2 regions of the Ferrimonas balearica DSM 9799 genome follow, and region 2 is predicted to be linked to the other one. Evidence: predicted binding sites of a transcription regulator. Region 2 holds the regulator's gene; the other holds the start of a gene.
What was found. The regulator LexA, encoded in region 2, represses DNA repair genes until DNA is damaged. The targets are predictions, from matches to a motif close to TACTGTATNNNNATACAGTA.
Positions count from the first base shown of each region.

Region 1: FBAL_RS05960 (DNA polymerase II) is a predicted target of LexA. The motif match lies at 7,841-7,860, and genes of this name have one in related genera.

Region 1 covers NC_014541.1:1,275,191-1,287,347, forward strand. Annotated here, with positions in the region: gene FBAL_RS05930 (TonB-dependent receptor plug domain-containing protein) at 1-2,525, shown strand, start outside; gene FBAL_RS05935 (histone deacetylase family protein) at 2,585-3,496, opposite strand; gene FBAL_RS05940 (DUF2057 domain-containing protein) at 3,534-4,196, opposite strand; gene FBAL_RS05945 (primosomal replication protein) at 4,208-4,849, opposite strand; gene FBAL_RS05950 (sulfite exporter TauE/SafE family protein) at 4,846-5,592, opposite strand; gene dinG (ATP-dependent DNA helicase DinG) at 5,645-7,720, opposite strand; gene FBAL_RS05960 (DNA polymerase II) at 7,880-10,195, shown strand; gene FBAL_RS05965 (porin) at 10,437-11,459, shown strand; gene FBAL_RS05970 (porin) at 11,596-12,157, shown strand, end outside.
Region 2 covers NC_014541.1:197,434-209,590, forward strand. Annotated here, with positions in the region: gene FBAL_RS00910 (glutathione S-transferase N-terminal domain-containing protein) at 1-211, shown strand, start outside; gene FBAL_RS00915 (late embryogenesis abundant protein) at 250-585, opposite strand; gene FBAL_RS00920 (SPFH domain-containing protein) at 721-1,644, shown strand; gene FBAL_RS00925 (NfeD family protein) at 1,644-2,093, shown strand; gene FBAL_RS00930 (YjgN family protein) at 2,090-3,100, shown strand; gene FBAL_RS00935 (M48 family metallopeptidase) at 3,100-4,098, shown strand; gene FBAL_RS00940 (tRNA-uridine aminocarboxypropyltransferase) at 4,095-4,811, opposite strand; gene plsB (glycerol-3-phosphate 1-O-acyltransferase PlsB) at 4,867-7,278, opposite strand; gene lexA (transcriptional repressor LexA) at 7,554-8,177, shown strand; gene FBAL_RS00955 (hypothetical protein) at 8,177-8,632, shown strand; partial or broken gene coxB (cytochrome c oxidase subunit II) at 9,050-10,111, shown strand; gene ctaD (cytochrome c oxidase subunit I) at 10,149-11,780, shown strand; gene FBAL_RS00970 (cytochrome c oxidase assembly protein) at 11,788-12,157, shown strand, end outside.

The DNA.
Region 1 (12,157 bases), 1.1 Mb from region 2:
TGGGCACCGCCCGTACCCTGGTGCTGGTGAATGGCAAGCGTCACGTAGGTGGTTTCGCGGGTGTGGCTTCCGTTGACGTTAACACCATCCCCACCGAGTGGGTTGAGAGCGTTGAGATCGTGACCGGCGGTGCGTCCGCGGTATACGGTGCCGACGCGGTTACCGGCGTTGTGAACTTCCGCCTGAAGGAAGACATCGTGGGTCTCAACGTTAATGGCCAGTACGGTATGGCCGATGACAGCGATTTCGAAAACTATCGTGTTGCTCTGAGCTACGGTGCGGACTTCGCTGATGGCCGTGGTAACGCCGCCATCTCCATCGAGTACGCTGAGCAGAACGAGCTGAACGCGCTGGACCGCGACCAGACCGCCATCTCCCGCCGTCACCTGACCAACCCTGACGATGCCGCGACTGTCCGTACCTGGTACGACAATGCCGGTATCTGGGCCATCAACAACGCAGGTGTTGTCGGTTTCTACGGTGGTGTTCCGGGCTTCTACAGCTTTAACCCGGATGGCACCCCGGTGCCCCAGGGTACGGGTACCATCACCGACGGCATCTCCTGTGCCGGTGAAAACTGTGACTTCGTTAACCTCAACGAGTGGGTTAGCCTGCAGCCGGAGTTTGACCGCACCACCGTCAACTTCAAAACCAACTACGACGTCACCGACAACCTGAACGCTTACTTTGAAGCGAAGTGGTCCCAGACCAACTCGCTGAACAACTTCCAGCCGGCGTTCTTCTTCTTTGATCCGGAAAACACCCTGATCACCCGTGACAACGCCTACATCACCCCGGAGCTGGGTGAGCTGATGGATCAGACTGGCGCAGGTTATGTGGTGGTTAACCGCTTTATGAACGACCTGGGTCCGCGTCTTGAAGACAACAAGCGTGAGATGCAGCGCTATGTGCTGGGTCTTCAGGGCATTGTGATGGACGACTGGGATCTGGATGCGTACGCCATCTACGGCGAAACCAAGCAGACCCGTAAGAACCTGAACAACCTGATCTTCTCCAAGTTCCGCCAGTCCATCGATGCCGTATTCGATGACGCCGGTAACATTGTGTGTCGCGATGCCGAGGCTCAGGCTGCTGGCTGTGTGCCCTCCAGCCTGTTTGGCGAAGGCGGCGTTTCTCCGGAAGCGGCAGCCTGGTTCAGCACCACCACTGTGGCTGACTCTAAGGTCTCTCAGTACGTAGCAGGTGCCTCTTTGGCCAACGCTGCACTGTTTGAGCTGCCGGCTGGCGCCGTTGGTGTGGCCACCGGTATCGAGTACCGCAAAGAGAAGAGTGAGTCCAACGAAGACCCGTTTGCCGCCACCGGCGACACCTTCTTTAACGCCCTGCAGCCGGAATCCGGCAGCTTTGACGTTTCCGAAATCTACGGTGAGATCTCCGTGCCGCTGCTGGCTGACATCCCGCTGATCGACAGCCTGGTAGTGGACGGTGCGGTACGTTACGCCGACTACGAGACCGTAGGCGGTGTGACCAGCTGGAAGGTGGGCCTGGACTGGACCGTGTACCAGGACCTGCGCGTTCGTTCCACCGTGTCTACTGCACTGCGTGCACCGAACATCGGTGAGTTCTACGGCGCCAAGTCTCAGAACTTCTTCAACGTTGACGACAGCTGTAAGTCCAGCGAGCTGGCAGCGCTGGAGCCGGAAACCCGTGCCATCCGTGCCGCCAACTGTGCGGCTCTGGGCATCCCGGCTGACTTCGATTCCGACTACGACAGCGCCTCCATCGAGGGTGTGTCTGGTGGTAACGATGAGCTGAAAGAGGAGAAGTCTGACAGCTTCACCGTGGGCTTCGCTTACCAGCCGAGCTACGTCGAAGGCATGTCCTTGACCGTGGACTACTGGCAGATCGAGATCGAAGATGCCATCGCCAGCGTTGGCGCTCAGGACATCATCGACCGCTGTGTGGATTCCACCACCGGCATCGATAACCAGTGGTGTGCGCTGATCACCCGTGACGCGGACAACTACGAAATCACCAACCTCGAGCAGATCGTTCAGAACGTGGCCAAGCAGGAAGCCTCTGGTGTGGACATCGAGCTGGCGTACGACTTCGCGTTGTTCTCCGGTGACATGCGCACCAACCTGATCGCCACCTACCTGATCGACCGTGACGAGTTCCCGTTCCAGGATGAACCGGACCAGAAAGAGGAGTATGCCGGCACCATTGGTGAAGCCAATTGGCAGGCTCAGCTGAATCTGGCTTACGACATCAACAACTGGAACATCAACTGGAAGACTCGCTACATCGAAGAAGTGGATGTGTACACTCCGCAGTTCGCTGGCCAGTTTGACAAGCCTTACTCCGACATCATGACCTGGGGCACCTACTTCGTCAGCGACGCGCTGGTGCAGTACTCCTTTGCCAATGGTCTGAGCGTGGGTGTGGGTATCGACAACCTGTTTGACCGCGACCTGCCCCGTACCACCAGTGGTACCGGCACCGGCAGTGCCAGCTACGACAACATCGGTCGTTTCTACTACCTGACTGCCCGTTTCGAGATGTAATCGACAAACGCAAAAGTACAAAGCCCCGCCATCTGGCGGGGCTTTTTTATGGGGGAACGTCAGCGCTGGCTCAGCAGGTCACGGGCGGCAAAGAACAGCTGGCTATGGCGGGGCACCAGATCGGCATGGTCTTTGGCGTAGCCACCACCTATCACCGCAGCCACCGGAATACCTCGTTGCTGGCAGGCTGACAAGACCGCATGGTCGCGCTGGTACAGGCCATGATCCGACAACGACAGATAGCCCAGGGCGTCGTCCTGATGGACGTCTACTCCGGCGTCGTAAATCACCAGGTCGGGTTGATAGAGGTTGAGCAGCCAGGGCAACACGGTGTCGAGGGTGGCCAGGTAGGCGGCGTCATCCAGATCGTTCTCCAGCGGCACGTCCACATGGGAGCGCGCCTTGCGGGCCGGGAAGTTGCGCTCACAGTGCAAAGAGCAGGTGATGATGTCCGGGTCGTCCTGGCACAGCGCCGCGCTGCCATCCCCCTGGTGGACATCGCAGTCAAAGATCAGCACCCGGCTGACGGCCTGACGCTGCAACAGCAGGCGGGCTGCCAACACCAGATCGTTAAACACACAGAAGCCGCTGCCAAAGTCGCGGTGGGCGTGGTGATAGCCACCGGAAAGATGGCAGGCGATGCCGTGCTCCAGCGCCAGCTCGGCGGCACGCAGTGTGCCGCCACAGGCGGTCAGGGTTCGCGCCACCAGAGGCGGGCTCCAGGGGAAGCCGAGACGGCGCTGAGCCTTACGGTCCAGCGTGCCTTGCGCAAAACGTTGCACGTAGTCGGGGCAGTGTACCTGCGTCACCTGATCCAGCGACAGGGGGACGGGTTGATGCAGTCGCTCAGGTTGCAACACCCCCTGCGCCAGCAGAGCGTCATGCAGCAGGCGGTATTTGTGGATAGGAAAGCGATGATTGGCGGGCAGAGGCAGCGCCGAATAGATGGGGTGATAGACCGCGTTCAGCATAAAAAAAACGGGCTGCCCGAAGGCAGCCCGACCACAATTACAGTTGCTGTACCGCCCAGCTCATAAAGGCTTTGCGGGTGGCGTCGTCGGCTTGTTCCCACCAGTACTTCAGCATCTCCTCTGCACGGGCATCGGTCGGGGCGCTCGGCGCTGCGGGCTTGGCACTCTCTTGACTGGCGTTGCTGGCGGCGACAGCCGCGGTGCCGCTGGCGGTGGCGGCCAGAGCGGCGTCTTCGGCGCTCGGGGCAGTGGGCTGGTCACCCAGCAGCTTGTCAACAAAGCTGGACTCGTCAGACTGGGTTTGCTGCAGCGAGAACGTCGCGGCCGCACCGTTGCTGGCGGTGATCACCACCTGCGGCGCTTCGGCGTAAGCCTCAGCGGTTTTGACGTCGAGAATGCGGCGGTCGGCGGCCAACTGGTAATCCACGCCCGGCTCAACGTTCAGGGTAATCACGAACGGCGAAGAGGATACCCGGCGGTGACCGTCACCGACGCTTTCCGGCACCAGATCTTTGTACTGCAGGGCGATCTTGCGCTGGCCCGGGGTCAGCTCCAGCTCATCCTTATGGCTGAACAGGGAGGAGCTGACCTTGGTGCCATCAAGGGCCACAAACTCAAACTCCATCGGGATGGTGAGGCTTTCCGCCCAGGACAGGGGGGACGCCAGCAGGGCGAGGCTCAGAGCCATGGCCTTTTTCATTCGGTTCTCCTTTAGAACGATCCGCGTCCGGGCTTCTCCAGGTGCGCGATGCGCTGCTCGATAAAGGTCATTGCCTGGCGACAACGACCTAATCGCTTGTGGGTGGCCAGGATTTCATTTTGCAGTGTGATTTTGTCCGCGCCCTGATGCAAGTCCAAGCGCTGCTCAAGTTCACGGATTTTCTGTTCCAGACGGTCTGCCCAGTTCTGATGTTTGCGCAGCTCATCGTAGAGTTGGTGGCTGGAGCGCATGACTGAGCGGGCGATCCAGTGGTATTCGTTGTTGGTTTTCTTGGCGTTACGGCGGGCACCAGCCAGAGCACTGGTTTGGTGACCACGACGCATCACCGCCGTATTGGCCAACGCCTGGGCGACGGCACTGAAGCGGTTGGCGAAGCGGTGGCATACCAATTCCACCGCATCTGGACGGGCGCCAAGCTGCTCCAGCTGCTGGATCTGCTTGAGGTCCTGTCTCAGTACCTGCAGGCAGCTGCTCAGGCTGGCACCCTGGTGGTCGAACAATTGGTCGTGAAAGGCACTTTGGTTGGCCAGCCACTTTTTGTCGGCCGGGGTCAGCTGAGCGTCGTGCTCCCGCACCTGCTCCTCCAACCGGGCCAGCTGGGTTTCCAACCGTTGCAGCATCGGACTGCTCATAGCCACGCCTTCCAGGCCAGGTTGGCGGCGATGATCATCACCATGGTAATAAACACCGGACGGATAAAGCGACCGCCAAAGCGGATGGCGGAGTGGGCGCCAATCCAGGCACCGGCCATCAGCGACAGGCCCATGGCGATGCCGATACTGAACTGGACATGGCCCAGAGCAATAAAGAAACCGAGCGAGGTGGCGTTGCTGACAAAATTCATGCTTCGGGCCAGGCCGGATGACAACAGGATATTCATCTTGTACAGCATCATCGACGAGGCGGTCCAGAAGGCGCCGGTACCCGGGCCGGCAAAGCCGTCGTAGAAGCCGATGGCCAGACCCTGTCCCCACTGGCGGCGGTGCACCGACTTGGTCGCTTCGGGCAGTTGGTGCTGTTCCTCCTGCGGGGGCTTGCTGACCAGTGAATGCACGGCAATGGCCAAAATCAGCAGGGGCAGGGCACGCTCCAGCCAGTCCACGCTGAGCGCGTCGACCGCAAGGGTGCCAATGGCGGCACCGAGCAAGGTGCCCCAGAAGGCGCGCTGCCAGAAGCGCGGATCAAACAACTTCTTGCGATAGAAGGTGTAGCTGGCGGTGGCCGAGCCAAAGGTGGCGGCCAACTTATTGGTGCCCAGCGCCAGATGGGGCGGTAAACCGGCAGTCAGCAGGGCGGGGATGGTCAGCAGACCACCACCACCCGCGATGGCATCGACAAAGCCGGCCACGAAGGCGACAGCGGCCAGCATAGCCATCAGGTTGAAATCCAGAGCCAGCTCCAAAGGGGGTTCTCCTTAGCTCCGCCGCTCAATATTCAATGTGGCGGCGGTAGGGGGGCAGCGAGTTGAGCAGGGCGGTGCCGTACTGCTTGCTGACGAGACGTCGGTCGAGGATGGTAATCCTGCCATAATCCTGTTCGTTGCGCAGCAGACGGCCGCACGCTTGCACCAGCTTTTTGGCGGCGTCGGGCACCGCCAATTGAAGGAAGGGGTTGCCGCCTTTCGCCTTGATGTACTCAGCGTGGGCCTGATCCACCGGAGAGGTCGGTACCGCAAACGGCACCCGGGTGATGATCAGGTTGGTCAGGTAGTCGCCGGGCAGGTCGAGACCCTCGGAGAAGCTGCCGGTGCCGAACAGGATAGAGGGCTTGCCGGCATCGATGCGAGCCTTGTGCTCTCGGATCAGCTCCTGCCGGGGCGATTCTCCCTGCACCAGTACCGGCAGACGTTTAAAACGACGCAGCGATTCCGCCACGGACTCCATCTGCCGGTAGGAGGTAAACAGCACCAGGCTGGCGGACTCCTCTTCCAGCAGGGCCGGTATCATCGTGTTGAGGACGTCGGAGAAGCGATCATCATTGGGCTCCACCTCAACCTTGGGCAGGAACAGCGTGGCGTTGTCCTGATAATTAAAGGGGGAGGGCAGGTTGAGGTAGCGGGTGCCGTCATCGGCACGCAGCCCCACCTGATGGCGGTAATGATCAAAGTTGCCCAGCGCCATCAGGGTGGCGGAGAGCAATGCCACCCCGGCGGCCTTACTCCACAACATCTCCTCCAGCATAAAGCCGATCTCGATGGGCGAGGCGCTGACCAGGTAGTCATCCCGGTTGCCATCCAGTTTGTCGATCCAGCGGGCTTGCGGGGCACTCTTCTCCGGCACCGGCTTGGCCAGCATCTGCCAGAGGTTGTCCTGGTTCTCCAGCCGCTGCATGGCAAAACCGAGGTCCGCCACCAGAGGCTCGGCCTTGTGGCCTTTGATCTCGCCATCCTTGATCGCTTCCATCAACATCTGTTGCAGCTTGCCAAGCCGCTTCAGTGCGCCACGGCTGGCGCCGCCCAGGCTTTCAACCAGGGTGACCAGTACCGGCGGCAGCACGCCTCCGGCAAAGCGGTGGCGTCGGTCCGGGTTATCAAACAGGAAGGGGTTGTTGTCGCAGAACGCCTGCAACTGGCCCATCTGCTCGGTCAGCGAATCGACATCTTCGGACAGTTCAGAGGCGGTGATGGCGGCTTTGTCACTGGCCAGCTCCCGGGCCAGTTTGTGGGCCAGCTTTTCCAGTTTGCCCAGCGCATCGATGGAGCCTTTTACGGTGGCACTGGCGGCGGAGAAGTCACGGGCTACCTGGGGCAGGTGATGGGCCTCGTCCAGCACGTAATACATGCTGTCGGGATCGGGCAGGATCTTGCCACCGCCCAGCTCCAGATCAGCCAGCAGCAGGCTGTGGTTGATGATCAGCACATCCCAGCTGTCCATCTTCTCCCGGCTTTTGTGGAACGGACAGTCGCGGTGGGCCGCCAACTGGCGGTTGCAGCTGTGTTTATCGGAGGCGATCTGGGACCACAGGTGATCCGGCACCGGCTCGGGCACCGAGTCCACTTCGCCGTCCCATTTACCGTCGTGGTACGCCTGATGCAGGCGCTTCAGCAGGGCCACGTCGCCATCGGCGGGTTTGGTTTCCCATAGCGCTCCCTGGTTGTCCGGCACTTCACCGGCCAGCAGTTCGAGCTTGGACAAACAGACGTAGCGTTGTCGCCCCTTGGCCAGGCCAAAGCGGAACTGCAAACCGCTGTGTCGCTGCAACAGGGGTAAGTCCTTATTAACCAGCTGCTCCTGCAGGGCCACGGTGGCGGTGGAGATGCAGAGTTTCTTACCCTGCGCTAAAGCCAGCGGCAGGGCGCCCAAAGCGTAGGCCAGGGATTTACCGGTACCGGTGCCCGCTTGTACCACGATAATGCGACGGTCTTTCTGGTAGGCGCCAGCCAGGGTTTTGGCGATCTCCGCCACCAGGTAATTCTGCTCTTTGCGTCGGACAAAATTGGGGATCGCGTCGGCCAGATTGTTGTAGGCCGTGCGCGTGGATTTTTTCACTTTGTCGCTGAGCATGAGGCGGCGGGATCCCTAACAGGTAAAAAACGGCTGTATAGAATACCAGTGTCTTGGCGACAATGCTCTGGGAAAGTGGTGGTCCATGCTGCACCGTCAATCGGCCATTGTGTCTTTCGAGCCTGTACATATACCCAGTATCTGGCCGACAATGGGGGCATGGGATCTGAAACGATAGAGTCCGGCTGGCTGCTCAGCCGGGAAACCCGCCCGACGGCAACCGGGGCGGAACTGGTGTATTGGCTGTCAACCGTCGACGGGCCGCGCTGTCTGGTGGTGCCGGGGCAACCCTACACCGGGTTGATACGCCAATCGGATACTGACGCCTGGCGGCAATGGCTGGGCCAGCGCACTGGCTGGCGGCTGAGCGCCACCGAAGCCCGGGATTTCGAGCTGGCACCGGTTGACGCACTCTATGTGTCTGACCCCGCGCTCTGGCGAGCCATTCGTCAATATGCCGAAACCTCGGGGTTGCGTCTGTATGAAGCGGACATACGCCCTTGCGACCGTTACCTGATGGAGCGGTTTATCTGCGGTGCCATGGCTGCACGGGTTGCCAATAACGCCATTGTGGCGGCCAGACCGGCCACACCCAGTCATCAGCCCAGTATGGTGTCACTGGATATTGAGTGCAGCCGCCATGGCGAACTGTACTCCATTGGCTTTTATGCCGAAGGCCATCAATGTGTGCTGATGGTGGGGCCGGAGCAGGGGGGGCCAGATTACCTTCACTACGTGGAAGATGAGGCGGCGTTGCTGCGAGCGATGCTGGACTGGTTTGAGCAACACGACCCGGACATCATCATTGGCTGGTCGGTGATCGGCTTCGATCTGGCGCTGCTGCAGAAACGGGCTCAGCATCATGGACTGAGGCTCAGCCTGGGACGGGATGGCAGTGAACCGCGCTGGCGTGAGCAGGCGGGCCCGGGCCGGGAGTGTGGCATTGCGGGTCGGGCGGTGTTGGATGGCATCGACTGGCTGAAAGCCGCGTTCTACCACTTTGAAAGTTATGCCCTGGATGCGGTGGCGCAGTCTCTGCTGGGGGAGGGCAAAGCCTGCGACGATGTGCGTGGCCGCCTTAACGAGATTGAGCACAATTTCCGCCATAACAAGCCAGCACTGGCCCACTACAACCTGAAAGACTGCGAGTTGGTGTGGCGCATCTTTGAACACACTCAGCTGCTGGACTTTGCCCTGGCCCGGAGTCAGATGACGGGTCTCGAGTTGGATCGCACCGGTGGCTCGGTGGCGGCGTTTACCCATCGCTATTTGCCTCTGTTGCATCGGGCCGGATTTGTGGCCCCCAATCTGGACAGTCACGATATCCCCCCGAGTCCGGGTGGCTACGTGATGGATTCCATACCGGGCAAATACCGCAATGTCCTGGTGCTGGATTTTAAGAGTCTCTATCCCTCTATCATTCGCTCGTTTCTGATCGACCCGATGGGGATGGTGGCGGGCCTGGCGGAGCCCGACCCGGCACTGACCGTTGAGGGCTATCGTGGCGCCCGGTTCCACCGGACTCAGCATCGACTGCCCGCCATCATTGCGGAGCTGGCGCAGCAGCGGGAGCAGGCCAAGTTGGCCCGCAATGGGCCGTTGTCCCAGGCCATCAAGATCCTGATGAACTCCTTCTATGGGGTTTTGGGCGCGGCGGGTTGTCGCTTTCATGACCCCCGTCTGGCTTCCTCCATTACTCTGCGCGGCCACGACATCATGAAAACCACCCGGCGCTGGATTGAGGCGGAGGGCTATCAGGTTATCTACGGCGATACCGACTCGACGTTTGTTCATATTGGCGATGAACCGGATACCGATACCGCCCAGCGCATTGGCCGTGAATTGGTGACTCTGGTGAATCAGCGCTGGCAACAGAAGTTGGCTGAGCAGGGCCTGGACAGTGCGCTGGAACTGGAGTTTGAAACGCACTATCACCACTTCTTTATGCCCACCATCCGTGGCTCCAGCGAAGGGTCAAAAAAGCGATACGTCGGTGGGGTAGAGGGGCCGGAGGGGCTGGTCCTGACCTTTAAGGGGATGGAGACGGTACGGAGTGACTGGACCCCACTGGCCCGGGCCTTTCAACAGGAGCTGTACCAACAGTGGTTCAGCGGAAAGCCGGTAACCGGATTGGTGCGTCGTTGGATTCGCGAAACCCGTGCGGGTGAGCGGGACAGTGAGCTGGTTTACAGCAAACGGCTGCGGCGTGATCTGGAAGGTTATCAGGCCAATGCACCGCATGTGCAGGCCGCGCGACTGGCTAACCAGTTACAAAATGATGTGGTGTATCGAAAAGGCAGTCGAATTCGCTATTTGATTGGCCAATCCGGTCCATATCCGTTAGGGCTGGGTGAAACCAACATCAACTATGAACATTATGTAGAGAAGCAGTTGCAGCCTGTGGCTGAGCCGGTTTTAAGTGTGTTGGGGCGTGCTTTTTCTGAACTGGATGGTGACCAGCTGGGCCTGTTCTAAATGTTAATAAATGGTGATAAATATGCCATTTTTGCGATAACTTGACAGGATAAAGTGTGACAACTCGTAAGGAATGGTCAGTAATATTGCTCACTCGGCAAAAAGTGTGATCTTAATCTCTTTAGGCGACTCCTGCCCTTTGATACTGTCCTAGCCCGTCAGCGGACGAACTAAAAAGTTCCCATGGAATATATGGGGGACACCAAACGAATATATGACGCTTGATTGGTTAGGCAAATCCATGAAAAAGACTCTGCTTGCTGCTGCTATCCCGGCACTGATGTTCGCCAACGGCGCTTCCGCTGTTGAACTGTACAACGACGGCGTAAACTCCGTTTCCATGGGCGGTCACCTGACTGTTGAACTGTCCGATAAGAATGGTGATACCCAGCTGGGCGCTAACTCCCCGCGTATCAACTTCTCTTTCAACCGCGATCTGGGTGACGGCTTCAAGCTGGACAGCCGCATCGAAATGGGCATGAGCAACTTCGTGACCAGCGGTGAGAGCTTCTCCACCCGTCTGGGTTACATCGGTGTTGGCCACGATGACTACGGTCGTCTGTCTGCCGGTAAGCAGTGGTCCGTATACTACGACGTAACCGCCGCGACCGATATGCCGATCGCCTGGGGTTCTGACTCCCTGTTCTCCTACGCCAACGGCACCGACGGTGGCAAACTGGGTCTGGGTCGTGCTGACCAATCCGTTCAGTACCGCAACGGCGTTTCCCTGGGCAACGCTGGCGACCTGAACTTCGGTGTTCAGTGGCAGGGTGCTAACGACATCTATGATGATCGTCTGTCTGCTTCTGTTACCTACGGCATCGCCGGTGTGAAACTGGGCTACGCCTACAGCGGCGGCGACGTTGATTACGCTGCAAACGGCGGTGTTAAAGATGCCAACGTTCACGCGTTCTCTGCTGCCTACGGTACCTACGGCAAAGGCCTGTACCTGGCCGGTGCTTACGCCATGTCCGAGAACCTGCAGAACTCCGAGCTGGCTGGCAACGCCATCATCGCTGACGAAGCCGATGGTTACGAAGCCCTGGCTGCTTACGGTCTGAACAACGGTCTGAACCTGTACGTTCTGTACCAAGGTGTTGAAGACACCACCAACGACCTGACCGTTCAGGAGTACACCAACTTCGGTGCTGAGTACAAACTGACTCCGAACACCGTTGTTTACGGCGCTTACAAGGTTGACCACGGTTCTGACATCAAAGATACCGACGACGGTTTCGCTGTAGGTCTGCGTATCTTCCTGTAATAGGACGCATACCCGCCAAACAAAAAGCCACCGCCACTGCGGTGGCTTTTTTGCATCTGGCGTTTGCCCGAGCTATCGCCACGAGGGCCATGGACTAGACTCAGGATCACCTCCTGCGCGTCTTAATGGTGTATGTATGCGATTGACTCCGGTGTTTTTGGGTGTGTTGCTGGCATCACCCGCTTCTGCGATTACGCTTTACGACGATAACCTCAACCGGTTCTCTGTCGGTGGTCACCTTGGTTTTAACCTGGTGCAAACCGACGGTGATACCGAGCTGCTCGATTCCTCCTCCCGTATCCGCTTCCACTATGAACGCTCGGTTACCCGTGAATGGACCGCCGAAGCGATGATGGAGTGGGGCTTCAATGCCATCGACTCCGGCAGCCAACTGACCCTGAACGGTGACTCTTTGCAAGCCGCCCGCGAAGGGGACTTCCTGTTTAATCGTTTGGGTTTTCTGGCCTTTGAGCATGACCGCTATGGCCGGCTGTCTGCGGGTAAACAGTGGTCGGTCTATTACGACGTGGCGGGCCCGACCGACAACTTCATCATGACCGGGGGCCTCGCCTCCGGTACCTACAACTTCGGCTCTGATGGCGGGCTGTCCGGTACCGGACGGGCAGACAGCGCCCTGCAATATCGCAACGATTGGGGCGGTTTCAGCGTTGGGCTTCAGTATCAGGCACGGGTTGCGG
Region 2 (12,157 bases):
TGCGGATATGGCGATCTTCCCCTGGGCCAAACTCTGGGAGGGGCAGGGCCAGGATCTGAGCCAGTTCCCCAATATGGCGGCGTGGCTGGCGCGGATCGATGCGCGACCTGCGGTGCAGAAAGCCTATGCGGTGGCGGAACAGATTCAGGATGCCAAGCCCGCGAATGAACTGTCGGAAGAGGACAAGAAGCGCTTGTTCAACCTCGACTGAGAAAAAAGGGAGCGCCAAAGCGCTCCCTTTTTGATGGATCACTGCTTCTCCAGCAGTTCCTCGGCTTCCTTCTTGGCCTCTTCGGTCATCTCTTCGGCCTGCACTTTGGCTTCATCGACGGCGTCCTGGGCCGCGCCTTTGGCGTCTTCATACGCGTCGTTGGCGGCGTCCTTGGCGTCGTTGTAGGCATCATCCGCCTGTGCTTTGGCTTCATCCAGCGCGTCATTGGCCGCTTGCTGGGCATCGTCCTTCATCTGCTCGGCTTTGGCCGCAGCCTTGTCCATCGCGTCCTGAAGATCCTCTTTATTCTGTTCGCTGCAGGCAGTCAGACCCATCAGGATCAGCGCTGCCATCACCGAGATCCGTGCTTTCATTGCAAGTCCTCATACATGGGCAACCCGGCATGTGGCCGGCTTGGCGAGTGTAGCAGATCGGCCATTCATTGAAGCTGTTGGTTTAGATATCAATGGGGTACAGTCGATTTGATAACCAATCTTTCTAGGGAGTGGATGATGTTTGGTAGCGAAATTGTCGCGCTGGTGCTGGTTGGCCTGGCGGTGATTCTGGTGGCCACCGGGGTCAAGATGGTGCCGCAGGGGTTCCAGTACACGGTGGAACGGTTTGGCAAGTTCACCCGCACGTTGTCGCCCGGACTGAACCTGATCGTGCCGCTGGTGGACACCATCGGCAAGAAACAGAACATGATGGAGCAGGTGCTCGACATCATGCCGCAGGAGGTGATCTCCGCAGACAACGCCCAGGTCACCACCGATGCGGTCTGTTTCTACCAGGTGCAGGACCCGGTTCGCGCCTCTTACGAGGTGAACAACCTGGAACTGGCGATGCAGAACCTGGTGATGACCAACATCCGTGCGGTGCTGGGGGCGATGGAGCTGGATGAGATGCTCTCCAACCGCGACCGCATCAACGCTGAGCTGCTGATTAAGGTGGACGAAGCCACCGATCCCTGGGGCGTCAAAGTCACCCGCATCGAGATTCGGGACATCAGCCCGCCCCGCGACCTGGTGGACGCCATGGCCCGCCAGATGAAAGCGGAACGGGAAAAGCGCGCCGCCATTCTGGAAGCGGAAGGGGAGCGTGAAGCGGCCATTAAGGTAGCGGAGGGCGAGAAGCAATCCGCCATCCTCAAAGCGGAAGGTCAGCTCGAGGCGGCCAAGCGTGAGGCGGAAGCGCGGGAGCGTCTGGCCGAAGCGGAAGCGGCCGCCACCACCATGGTGTCCAAAGCGATCGCTGAAGGGGATATGCAGGCCATAAACTATTTTGTGGCGCAGAAGTACGTGGAAGCCGTTAAAGAGGTGGCCTCGGCGGAAAACAGCAAGCTGGTGATGATGCCACTGGAGGCGGGCAACCTGATCGGCGCCGTTGGCGGCATCAGTGAGTTGCTGAAAGAGACCGGAAAAAGGAGCGTCTGATGGCGGTACTGGAAGCGCTGGAAGCCTGGCACTGGCTGGTGCTGGGGCTGATCCTGCTGGGATTGGAGGCGTTGGGCGCCGGCGGTTTTCTGCTGGGGGCGGCAGCGGCGGGCATCCTGTTGTCGTTGCTGATGTGGATCTGGCCGGAGATGGGCTGGTCGCTGCAGCTGATGGTGTTCGCCTTGAGCGCGGTGCTGTTCACCGTGATCTACTGGCGCGGCTTCCGCCGCTTTAACCAGGCCACTGAGCAGCCGCAACTGAATGATCGCGCTGCGCAGTTGGTGGGGCGGGTGCTGGTGCTGGAGCACGACCTGCTGCCTGGCGAGGGCAAGATCCAGGTTGGTGATACCCTGTGGCGGGCCCGCACCGAGCAGCCGTTGGCTGCCGGTTCCCGGGTAAGGATTGTGGCCAGTGAGGGGATGGTGCTGCAGCTGGAGGCGGCGCAATGACGACCACCTTCCGCTTTCATGGCCATGGCACGGAGTACTTCAAGATCTGGATCGTTAACCTGGGGCTGACCCTGATCACGCTGGGCTTCTACTCCCCCTGGGCTAAAGTGCGTAACCGCCAGTATCTGTACGGCCATACTGAGCTGGCTGGCCACCGTTTTGCCTACACCGCAGACCCCCTCAAGATCCTCTATGGCCGCCTTCTGGCACTGCTTATCTTTGGGGCGTACCTGTTTGCGGGCATGAATCCGATGCTGAGCGCCATCATGGGTTTGGTGATGCTGTTCTTCTGGCCCTGGGCCATGACCCGGGGGCTGATGTTCAACGCCCGCTACAGTGAGTATCGTGGCATCCACTTCAGCTTCTCCGGCTCAGCGGTTGAGGTGTTTATCCTGTTCTTCCTGTTGCCACCCCTGACAGCTTTGACCCTGGGGCTGGTGTTGCCTTACCTGCTGGCGAAGCAGAAAGAGTTTGTGGTGGGCCATCACTGGTACGGCAAGCAGCAGTTTGAGCTGACGCTGCCGGCCGGGCCGGTCTACCTGTTCTGCCTGGTGGCGGGCACCCTGTTTCTGCTGTGTCTGTTTGCGGGCTTTTTCGGACTGGGGCTGGTGAGCACGCTGATGGATCTGGAGAACAACCCGCTGATGGTGCTGGCCGTTCTGGCGCCGTTCTACCTGTTGGTTGTGGTGTTCTGGCCGCTGTTTAAAGCGGGCCTGATGGAGCTGGCACTTCGCCACAGCAAATTGGAATCGCTGACCTTCAGCTCCACCCTGCAGTGGTGGCGGATGAGCTGGATCCTGATCAGTAACCAGTTGGCGATCATCGCGACCCTCGGACTGTTTATCCCCTATGCCAAGGTGCGCTGGGCCCAGTACCGGGCGGAAACCCTGAGCGTGGCACCGGCCACCGCACTGGATGAGATGGTGGCGCTGCAGGAGGAGGAGCTGGCCGCGGCGGGCGCCGAAGCCAGCGAGATTTTTGACGTCGATTTGGCGCTGGGGCTGTGATGCAACTGAGTGGACAGTGGTTGGATGGTCAACAGAGTCGCAGCGCTCACGGCGTGTTGCGGGTGGCCGCGGATGGCGCGCTGTATCGTGACGGGCAGGGCCAGCCCTTTGCTGAGCTGGCCGAACTGACCATACCGGCGCGGTTGGGCAGCATGCCGCGCACCCTGGTGTTGGCCAATGGCTGGCGCTTTGTCTGTGACCAGCACGAGGCGCTGGACCAACTGATGCAGAGACAGGGGCGCCAGGGCCTGCGTCTGGTGGACCGGATGGAGCGCAGTGGCCGGGCGGTGTTGATTGGCACCCTGCTGGTGATCGGCGGCGCGTTTGGCGCCTACCAATACGGGGTGCCGGCATTGGCGCAATCTACCGCTGAAGCGCTTCCTGATGACCTGCTCGACGAGATGTCACAACAGGCGCTGTATGAGTTGCCGTTAGACCGAAGCGAGTTGCCACTGGCCCGGCAGCAGCAGATCCGGGATGGGTTTGTCCGCTTGCTGCGCGCCAATGAGCTGAACCCTTCAGACTTCCGTCTGCACCTGCGCAGTGCGCCAAAAATTGGGCCCAACGCCTTTGCCCTGCCCAGTGGTGACATTGTGTTACTCGACCAGCTAGTGGCGCTGACTGACCACGACGATCAGTGGCTTGGGGTGCTGGCGCATGAGTTGGTGCATGTGGAGGCGCGGCATGGACTGCGCGGAGTGCTGCAGGGCGCCTACGGGGCGCTGCTGGTGACCCTGATGACCGGTGATGCCAGTGCCGCCACCGGCCCGCTGGTCGAGTTGCCGAGGATTCTGCTGGAGAGTGGCTATAGCCGGGATATGGAGCGCGAGGCCGATGCGCTTGGCGCTGAGATGCTGCGCCGGGCCGGAGGGGATCCGGCCCAGCTGGCGGTGATGTTTGAGCGACTGGCCGAACAGGGGAGCAGTGAGTTGCCGGGTTGGCTGCGCAGTCACCCTGACCACGATGAACGGATCAAAGCCCTGCGCGAGTCCAACTAGTCCACCAGATTTTCCAGATAAGCGAACGGTTCCGTATCGGCGGTGACCGGCAGTTGCCGCTTGCCGGCGTAGTAGCGCTGTGAGAACACCTGAAAGAACGCGTCCAGCACCTGGGCGTTGCGTTGATCCCCCCCGATCGCCAGCACCTGGGCCGCCACTTCGGCGGTAGCCAGCTGGTGGTCGTGGGCGGCACTGCGCAGCTTGTAACGGCTGAGGGCTTCCGGCGTGATGGAGAGCACCGGCAGGCCCGCCAGATAGTCACTCTGAAACATCCGTCGTGCCTGCTTCCAGGTGCCGTCCAGCAGGATCAGCAGCGGGGTTTTACCCTTCGGCGCATCGATCGTTTCGTGCACCCGCTCCGGGGTGCTGTACTGGCCGGGGAACACGATCATCGGTTGATATTGCGGGTCAGCCAGCAGGGTCAGCAGGGCTGGATCCGGCTCGGTGCGATCCCAGCAGAAGGCGGCCGTGTCCGGCAGGATCTCCGCAATCAGGCGACCGGTATTGGTCGGCTTCATCGGTTCCTTATGGTGCATCAGCAGGCAGAAGCGCAGGTGACTCTGGCCCGGTCGGGCCCAGGCACAGCAGCAATGCTCTACCGCGATCTGGCAGCGCGGACAGCGCGGCACGGTGGCGCCACGGGCGGCAAAGGGCTTGCTGGCCAGGGCCAGGCGCTCGGTCCGCAGGGTGAGAACGGCGTTGGGTTGCGTCATGGTGTGGTCAATAAAAAAGGGCGGGTGAACCCGCCCTGTTGTGGTCAGTCACCGCTCAGTCATTATTGACGATGCTGCTGTGGATGGAGGCGGGGATCAGGCCCAATACGGTTTTGGCCAGTGCCTTCACCTTGTCCTGGTCGGCATCATCACCGAGGCAACCCATCTCTTTCAGGCAGTTGGTCAGTATGGTGAAGCCCTTCTTATCAAAGAACTCCGGCGCACTGATGCCATGCAGACGGGCCAGACGCTCAGCCAGTACCTGGCTCTCTTTCTCCAGGGTGCCACGCTCAATCTCCGGCTCTTTCATCAGGCGGGACAGAACGATGGCGTAACGCTGCAGGGTTTCCTGCACCTGGTTGGCCAGGTTGTACAGCTCAGCGCGGCGGCTCTGGCGCGGTACCAGCCCCTCTTTGCAGTCCTCAACCATCTCCAGACGCACCAGCTCATTGAGCAGGGCGTTGAGGTAGCAATCCAGCTCGCCATTGCTCAGACCCATAAACAGCTCAGCCTCAAGCAGCGGGTAGAGGGCGCGGATCTCATCCAGGATGGCGTCGCGGGTCATACAGCCTTTGCGCAGCAACAGGCTGGCCATCAGGCCAGGCAGCACCAGCAGGTGCAGAGTGTTGTTGCGGTAGTAGGTCATGGTGACGGCGTTGCCCTCATGGATGGAAACGATCTCACCCATGGCGTCTTCGCTGACATCGAATTTGTTGAGGTCCAGCACCTGCTTCAACACCGCCTCACCATCCCCCTCCGGCGCGGTGGCCAGCGGGGTGTAGGGCACCGCCCGCAGCAGGTCGAGGTAGAAGTCGAGTTGCTTCTCCAGCGCCCGGCGCGGCATGGCGTGCTGCTCAGTGGCCAGCAGGATGGAGGTGGTCAGGGTCATTGCGGAGGCGGCGGCCGCGTCGTTGATGCGGGTCATCAACTGGTTGGCCAGCTTGTTCACGGTGGGGGTCATCCAGCCGTGCTTCAAGTCGCCGTCGGCGGTGTCGGTGCGCCAGCTCGGGGCATGCTCGTTCAGGAATTGGTGCACGGTGATGGGGGCACCAAAGTTCACGTAGCCCTGGCCGTAATCCTTGAGGTTACGGATGGCGGAGAACACCTGCCAGGCGCTCTCTTTCTGTTTCTTCTTACCGGCCAGCTCCTTGTGATAGGTGGACACCTCCATCACGTGGTCGTAGCCCAGGTAAACCGGCACCAGCGTCACCGGACGCTCCAGACCACGCAGCACGCTGTTGACGGTCATGGCGATCATGCCGGTTTTCGGCGGCAGCAGACGGCCGGTACGAGAACGCCCGCCTTCGCAGAAGTACTCTACCGAGTAGCCGCGTTTAAACAGCTGATCGAGGTACTCGCGGAACACCGCTGAGTAGAGCTTGTTGCCCTTAAAGGAGCGACGGATAAAGAACGCGCCGCCACGACGGAAGATCGGGCCGGCGGGCCAGAAGTTAAGGTTTACCCCGGCGGCGATGTGCGGCGGCACCATGCCCTGACGATAGATCACGTAGGACAGCAGCAGGTAGTCCATATGGCTGCGGTGGCAGGGCACAAACACGATCTCGTGGCCATCCTGGGACAGCTGGCGGATCTGCTCAGCACCGCGCACATTGATGCCGCTGTAGAGCTTGTTCCAGAGCCAGGTCAGGACCCGATCACCGATGCGCATCAGGCTGTCGGAGTAATCGGCGGAGATCTCCTCCAGATACTCCAGCGCCCGCTCGCGGGCTTTGGCTTCCGAAATCTTTTTGCTCTTGGCTTCGTCAGCGATGGCGTCTTTGATCACCTCGGAGGCGAGCAGACCGTGGAACAGTGCCTGACGATCCGGCAGGCGCGGGCCGGTGGCCACGGTGCGCTGGCGGCCAAAGTGCACCCGGGCTACCCGGGCCAGCTTGTTGGCGATGGTGGCGTCGGTGCCGTGGTTGTCGGCCATATGGCGCAAGGAGACGGCCCGGGAGAAGCGGATAAAGTTGTCCCGCCCCAGCATCGCCAGGATAAAGGTCTTACGCAGCCAGGTGGGGTTCTTCTTGTTGAGCAGGGTCGCTTTGACGCTCTCCTCCTCTTTGCCGGGGTTACGGCCCCACAGCAGGCTGACCGGCACCACCTGGACATCCAGGTCGTCGTGCTCGCGGTGCAGCGACAGCAGGCGCTCGAAACGGGCTTTGAAATCGGTGGTGCGACCCTGGCTGAACAGCAGTTGGGCTGGCTCCAGCGCAATGATGCGGCTGACGGTTTCGCCCTTGATCACCAGAGGCTCGAACGGGCTGGGCAGGCCCAGCTTTTCGCAGCACTCGTGCAGCGCCAGACGGTCAGAGAATGACTCCTGGGGCAGCACGTAGACCAGCGGACGGTTTGGGTCGAGATCCAGCTCAGCGATGGGGTCCTGTGGGACCGCTTTGCTGGTCACCAGGGCTTTCTGAGCCCAGCGGAGTGGTTGTTGCCACGCCGGGAATATGTTCTGACTCACGAAGTGTGCTTCTTATTCTGGACGAACGGAATTGGGGCAGAGTGTACACCGAAAGGCCAATAACTGGCAGCGCTGACAGAGTCGATTGTGCTTCTGTTACGGTGGTCAGATCTGCGCCGGAGCGGAAACCAGGGGTTCCAGTCGGAGATGATCGGCAGAACAAAGGGATAACTTTATGCGTTGACCTGTTGAATTCATCACCATGCTGTATATACTCACAGTATCTACTGTATGAATAAACAGGGATTTAGCCAGTCCCCAGGAGCGCGCCAGCGATGAAGCCACTTACGCCCCGCCAGAATCAGGTGTTCGATCTGGTTCGCCAGCATATGCAGGACACCGGGATGCCCCCGACCCGGGCCGAGATTGCCCGGCAGCTGGGTTTTAAGAGTGCCAACGCGGCGGAAGAGCACCTTAAGGCGCTGGCCCGTAAAGGCTTTATTGAGATTGTCCCTGGTACCTCCCGCGGCATCCGTCTGCTCTACAACGAGCCGGAGCCGGAGCAGTTGGGCCTGCCGCTGATTGGCCGGGTGGCCGCCGGTGAGCCGATTCTGGCTCAGGAGCATGTGGAAACCCACTACCAGATGGATGGCAACCTGTTCCGTCCGTCCGCCAACTACCTGTTGCGGGTGCGCGGTGACTCCATGAAGGAGATCGGCATCCTCGACGGCGACCTGTTGGCAGTGCACCAGACTCAGGATGCCCGCAATGGTCAGGTGGTTGTGGCCCGGGTGGGTGAAGATGAAGTGACCGTCAAGCGGTTCGAGCGTCGCGGCAACGTGGTGTATCTGCACGCGGAAAACGCGGAGTACGAGCCGATTGTCGTGGATCTGGAAGACACCGCGCTGGCCATTGAAGGCCTGGCGGTTGGCGTGGTTCGCAACGGAGGATGGCAGTAATGAAAACGCGGCAGGGAGTGCGACGGGAACATCCGGGTCTGTGGCAACAACCCGGCCTCGACTGGCAACAGGTTCAGACTGCCCCTCAGGGTGATGATGCCGGCCGTTTGGCGCTGGCCCGCCTGGCCCCGCAGCTGGCGGATTACAGCCGCGCCCCGCGTTGGCTGCTGTTGATTAACCCACCGGCATTTGACTGGAAAACCGTGCTGGCGGATGCCGGGGTCGATCTGAGCCGGGTGCTTCAGGTGCGCTGCGACGATGACGTTGCTGCCCAGTGGGCGCTGGAACAGGCGGTGTCCGGCACCACCTGTGCGGTGGCGCTGGCCTGGGTGCCCCAGCTGGATGCCCGGGATCGCCGCCGACTCGAGCTGGTATCGCGTCGTGCCCACTGTCCCGCCTTCCTGTTTGAAGTGGGCCAGGGTTCGCCGTTGGAGATCCCCAGCGCCCTGCATTAATGCCCGCCCTTGCCGCGACTGCCCGCAACGCCACCGATTCCGGTGGCGTTGTTGTTTTACCCCCTAATCGCTCTTGCCACTGGACGAAATTCCCACCTTGAACTACCCGCTGATGTGGCACGAGGGAATGGATCTTTCTCTTTTGGCTCATTGATTTGTGATCTTGATCAAGGTCAAGTCTGCTTGTAAGTTGAGTGATATTGGCGCCTGAATAATCACAATTTACTGGTGTCACTGGCCGCAAGGCAGCCGTTACGTTTGCAGTGAAAGCGTATGCCCGAGCCCTTTTGGGGAGGGGAGCTGACATGGAGCAAAGCCGTGCTGTGATGGCTCTTCTCTGGACATTGCGAAAGCAATAGTCAGAGGAGAACGTTTGTGAAGTACAAGCTGTTGGGTGGCTTGGCCACTCTGGTGGCGATGCCATCAATGGCGGATCCCTCGCTCTGGAACATGACGCCCGGAGTGACCGAGATCAGCCAGCAGGTCTACGGCCTGCACATGACCATTTTCTACATCTGCTGCGCCATTGCGGCGGTGGTTTTCGGGGTGATGATTTGGGCCCTGATCCGCCATCGCAAATCCAAAGGCGCGGTACCCGCGCATTTCCATGAAAGCACCAAGGTGGAGATCCTGTGGACGGTGATTCCGTTCCTGATCCTCATCGGCATGGCTGTGCCCGCCACCAGCACCCTGATTGCGATGGAGGATCCCTCCGATGCGGATCTGACCATCCAGGTCACCGGGTCGCAGTGGAAGTGGCACTACAAGTACTTCAACCATGAGGTGGAGTTCTACAGCCTGCTTTCTACCCCGGCTGACCAGATCGCCAACGCGGAAGCCAAGGGCGAAAACTACCTGCTGGAGGTGGACAAACCCCTGGTGATCCCTGCCAACCGCAAAGTGCGTTTCCTGCTGACCTCCGACGACGTTATCCACTCCTGGTGGGTGCCGGCGTTTGCGGTGAAGAAGGACGCCAACCCGGGCTTTATCAATGAGGCCTGGACCAAGGTGGATGAGCCCGGTACCTACCGTGGCCAGTGCGCCGAGCTGTGCGGCAAAGACCACGGCTTTATGCCGGTGGTGGTAGAGGTGCTGCCGGAAGCGGAGTTTGACCAGTGGCTGGCAGAGCAGGAGCAGGCCAGCGCCGCGGCCGCTCAGGCGGAGCAGGACTCCCTGGCCCAGACCCTGACTCTGGAGGAATCCATGGCCCTGGGGGAGCAGGTCTACAACGGCCGTTGTGCCGCCTGCCATCAGCCCAATGGCATGGGCCTGCAGGGGGTCTTCCCCGCCATCAGTGGCAGCCCGGTTGCCACCGGCCCTGTTGATGCCCACGTCGACATTGTGGTGCACGGCAAGCCCGGCACCGCTATGCAGGCGTTTGCCAGCCAGCTGACCCTGAAAGAGTTGGCGGCGGTAGTCACCTTCCAGCGTAACGCCTGGGACAACCAGACCGGTGACGTGGTGCAAACCGCGGAAGTGGCCAAGGCCCTCGGCCAGTAGCAGGAGAGTTTAGGGAATGAATACTGTCGTAACCGACCGGCCCGTCGATGAGCTGGAACGCCCCGGCGTTATTGAGGAAGAACACCACGGTCATGATGACCACCATCCCCACCCAACGGGGATCAAGCGCTGGCTGCTGACCACCAACCACAAAGAGATTGGGACGCTGTACCTCTGGTTCAGTTTCATCATGTTCCTGACCGGTGGTGCCATGGCGATGGTGATCCGGGCCGAGCTGTTCCAGCCCGGCATGCAGCTGGTGGACCCGCACTTCTTTAACCAGATGACCACGGTGCATGGCCTGATCATGGTATTCGGCGCGGTGATGCCCGCCTTTACCGGCCTGGCCAACTGGATGATCCCGATGATGATTGGGGCACCGGACATGGCGCTGCCGCGGATGAACAACTGGAGTTTCTGGATCCTGCCGTTCGCCTTTGCCCTGTTGCTGGGCAGCCTGTTTATGGAGGGCGGCGGCCCGGCCTTCGGCTGGACCTTCTACGCCCCGCTGTCGACCACCTTCAGTGGCGATTCCACCGCGCTGTTCGTGTTCTCGGTTCACATCATGGGGATCAGCTCGATCATGGGCGCCATCAACGTGATCGTGACCATCGTGAACCTGCGTGCCCCGGGCATGACCTGGATGAAGCTGCCGCTGTTTGTCTGGACCTGGCTGATCACCGCCTTCCTGCTGATTGCGGTGATGCCGGTGTTGGCCGGTGTGGTCACCATGGTGCTGACCGACAAGTACTTCGGCACCAGCTTCTTTGATGCCGCCGGCGGTGGTGATCCGGTGATGTTCCAGCACATCTTTTGGTTCTTCGGCCACCCCGAGGTGTACATCATGATTCTGCCGGCGTTCGGGGTGATCTCCGCCATCGTCCCGGCGTTCTCCCGCAAGAAGCTGTTTGGCTACGCCTCGATGGTGTACGCCACCGCCTCCATTGCCGGGCTCTCCTTTATCGTCTGGGCCCACCATATGTTCACCACCGGGATGCCGGTGGCGGCGGAACTGTTCTTTATGTACTGCACCATGCTGATCTCGGTGCCCACCGGGGTGAAGGTGTTTAACTGGGTGGCCACCCTGTGGCGTGGCTCCATCAGCTTCGAAGCCCCCATGCTGTTCTCCCTGGCCTTTATCGTGCTGTTCACCATTGGCGGACTGTCCGGGCTGATGCTGGCCATCACGCCGGTGGACTTCCAGTACCACGACACCTACTTCGTGGTGGCCCACTTCCACTATGTGCTGGTGACCGGCGCGGTGTTCTCCATCATGGCGGCGGCGTACTACTGGCTGCCGAAATGGACCGGACACATGTACTCGGAAACCCTGGCACGCTGGCATTTCTGGACCTCCATCATCTCGGTCAACGTGCTGTTCTTCCCGATGCACTTCCTGGGGCTGGCGGGGATGCCGCGCCGGATCCCGGATTACGGGCTGCAGTTTGCTGACATCAACCAGGTGGTCTCCATCGGCGGCTTTGCCTTTGGCCTGTCGCAGCTGATCTTCCTGGCGCTGGTGATCAAGTGCATTCGCGGCGGCGAAAAAGCCGCGGCCAAACCCTGGGATGGGGCCGAGGGGCTGGAGTGGACGGTGCCGTCACCGGCGCCGCTGCACACCTTCGACACCCCGCCCAAGGTCGCCTGAGGCTGCCATGGCGAATGCGCAGGAAAATCGCCGTCTGATCACCACCCTGATTGGGGTGGTGGTCGGGATGTTCGGCTTCGGTTTTGCCCTGGTGCCGCTGTATGACGTGTTCTGCGAGATCACCGGCATCAATGGCAAAACCTCCGGTGAAGTAGCGGCACAAAGCCGAACGGTGGATGAACAACGGGTGGTGACGGTGGAGTTTATCGCCCGGGTTCAGGGCGACATGCCCTGGGAGTTCAAGCCGGTGGTGAACCGGCTGAAGGTGCACCCCGGCGAAAGCCGACAGGTGGCGTTTTATGCCCGTAACCTGTCGGCTGAAGCCACGGTGGGTCAGGCCATCCCCTCGGTCAGTCCTGGCCTGGGGGCGCTCTATT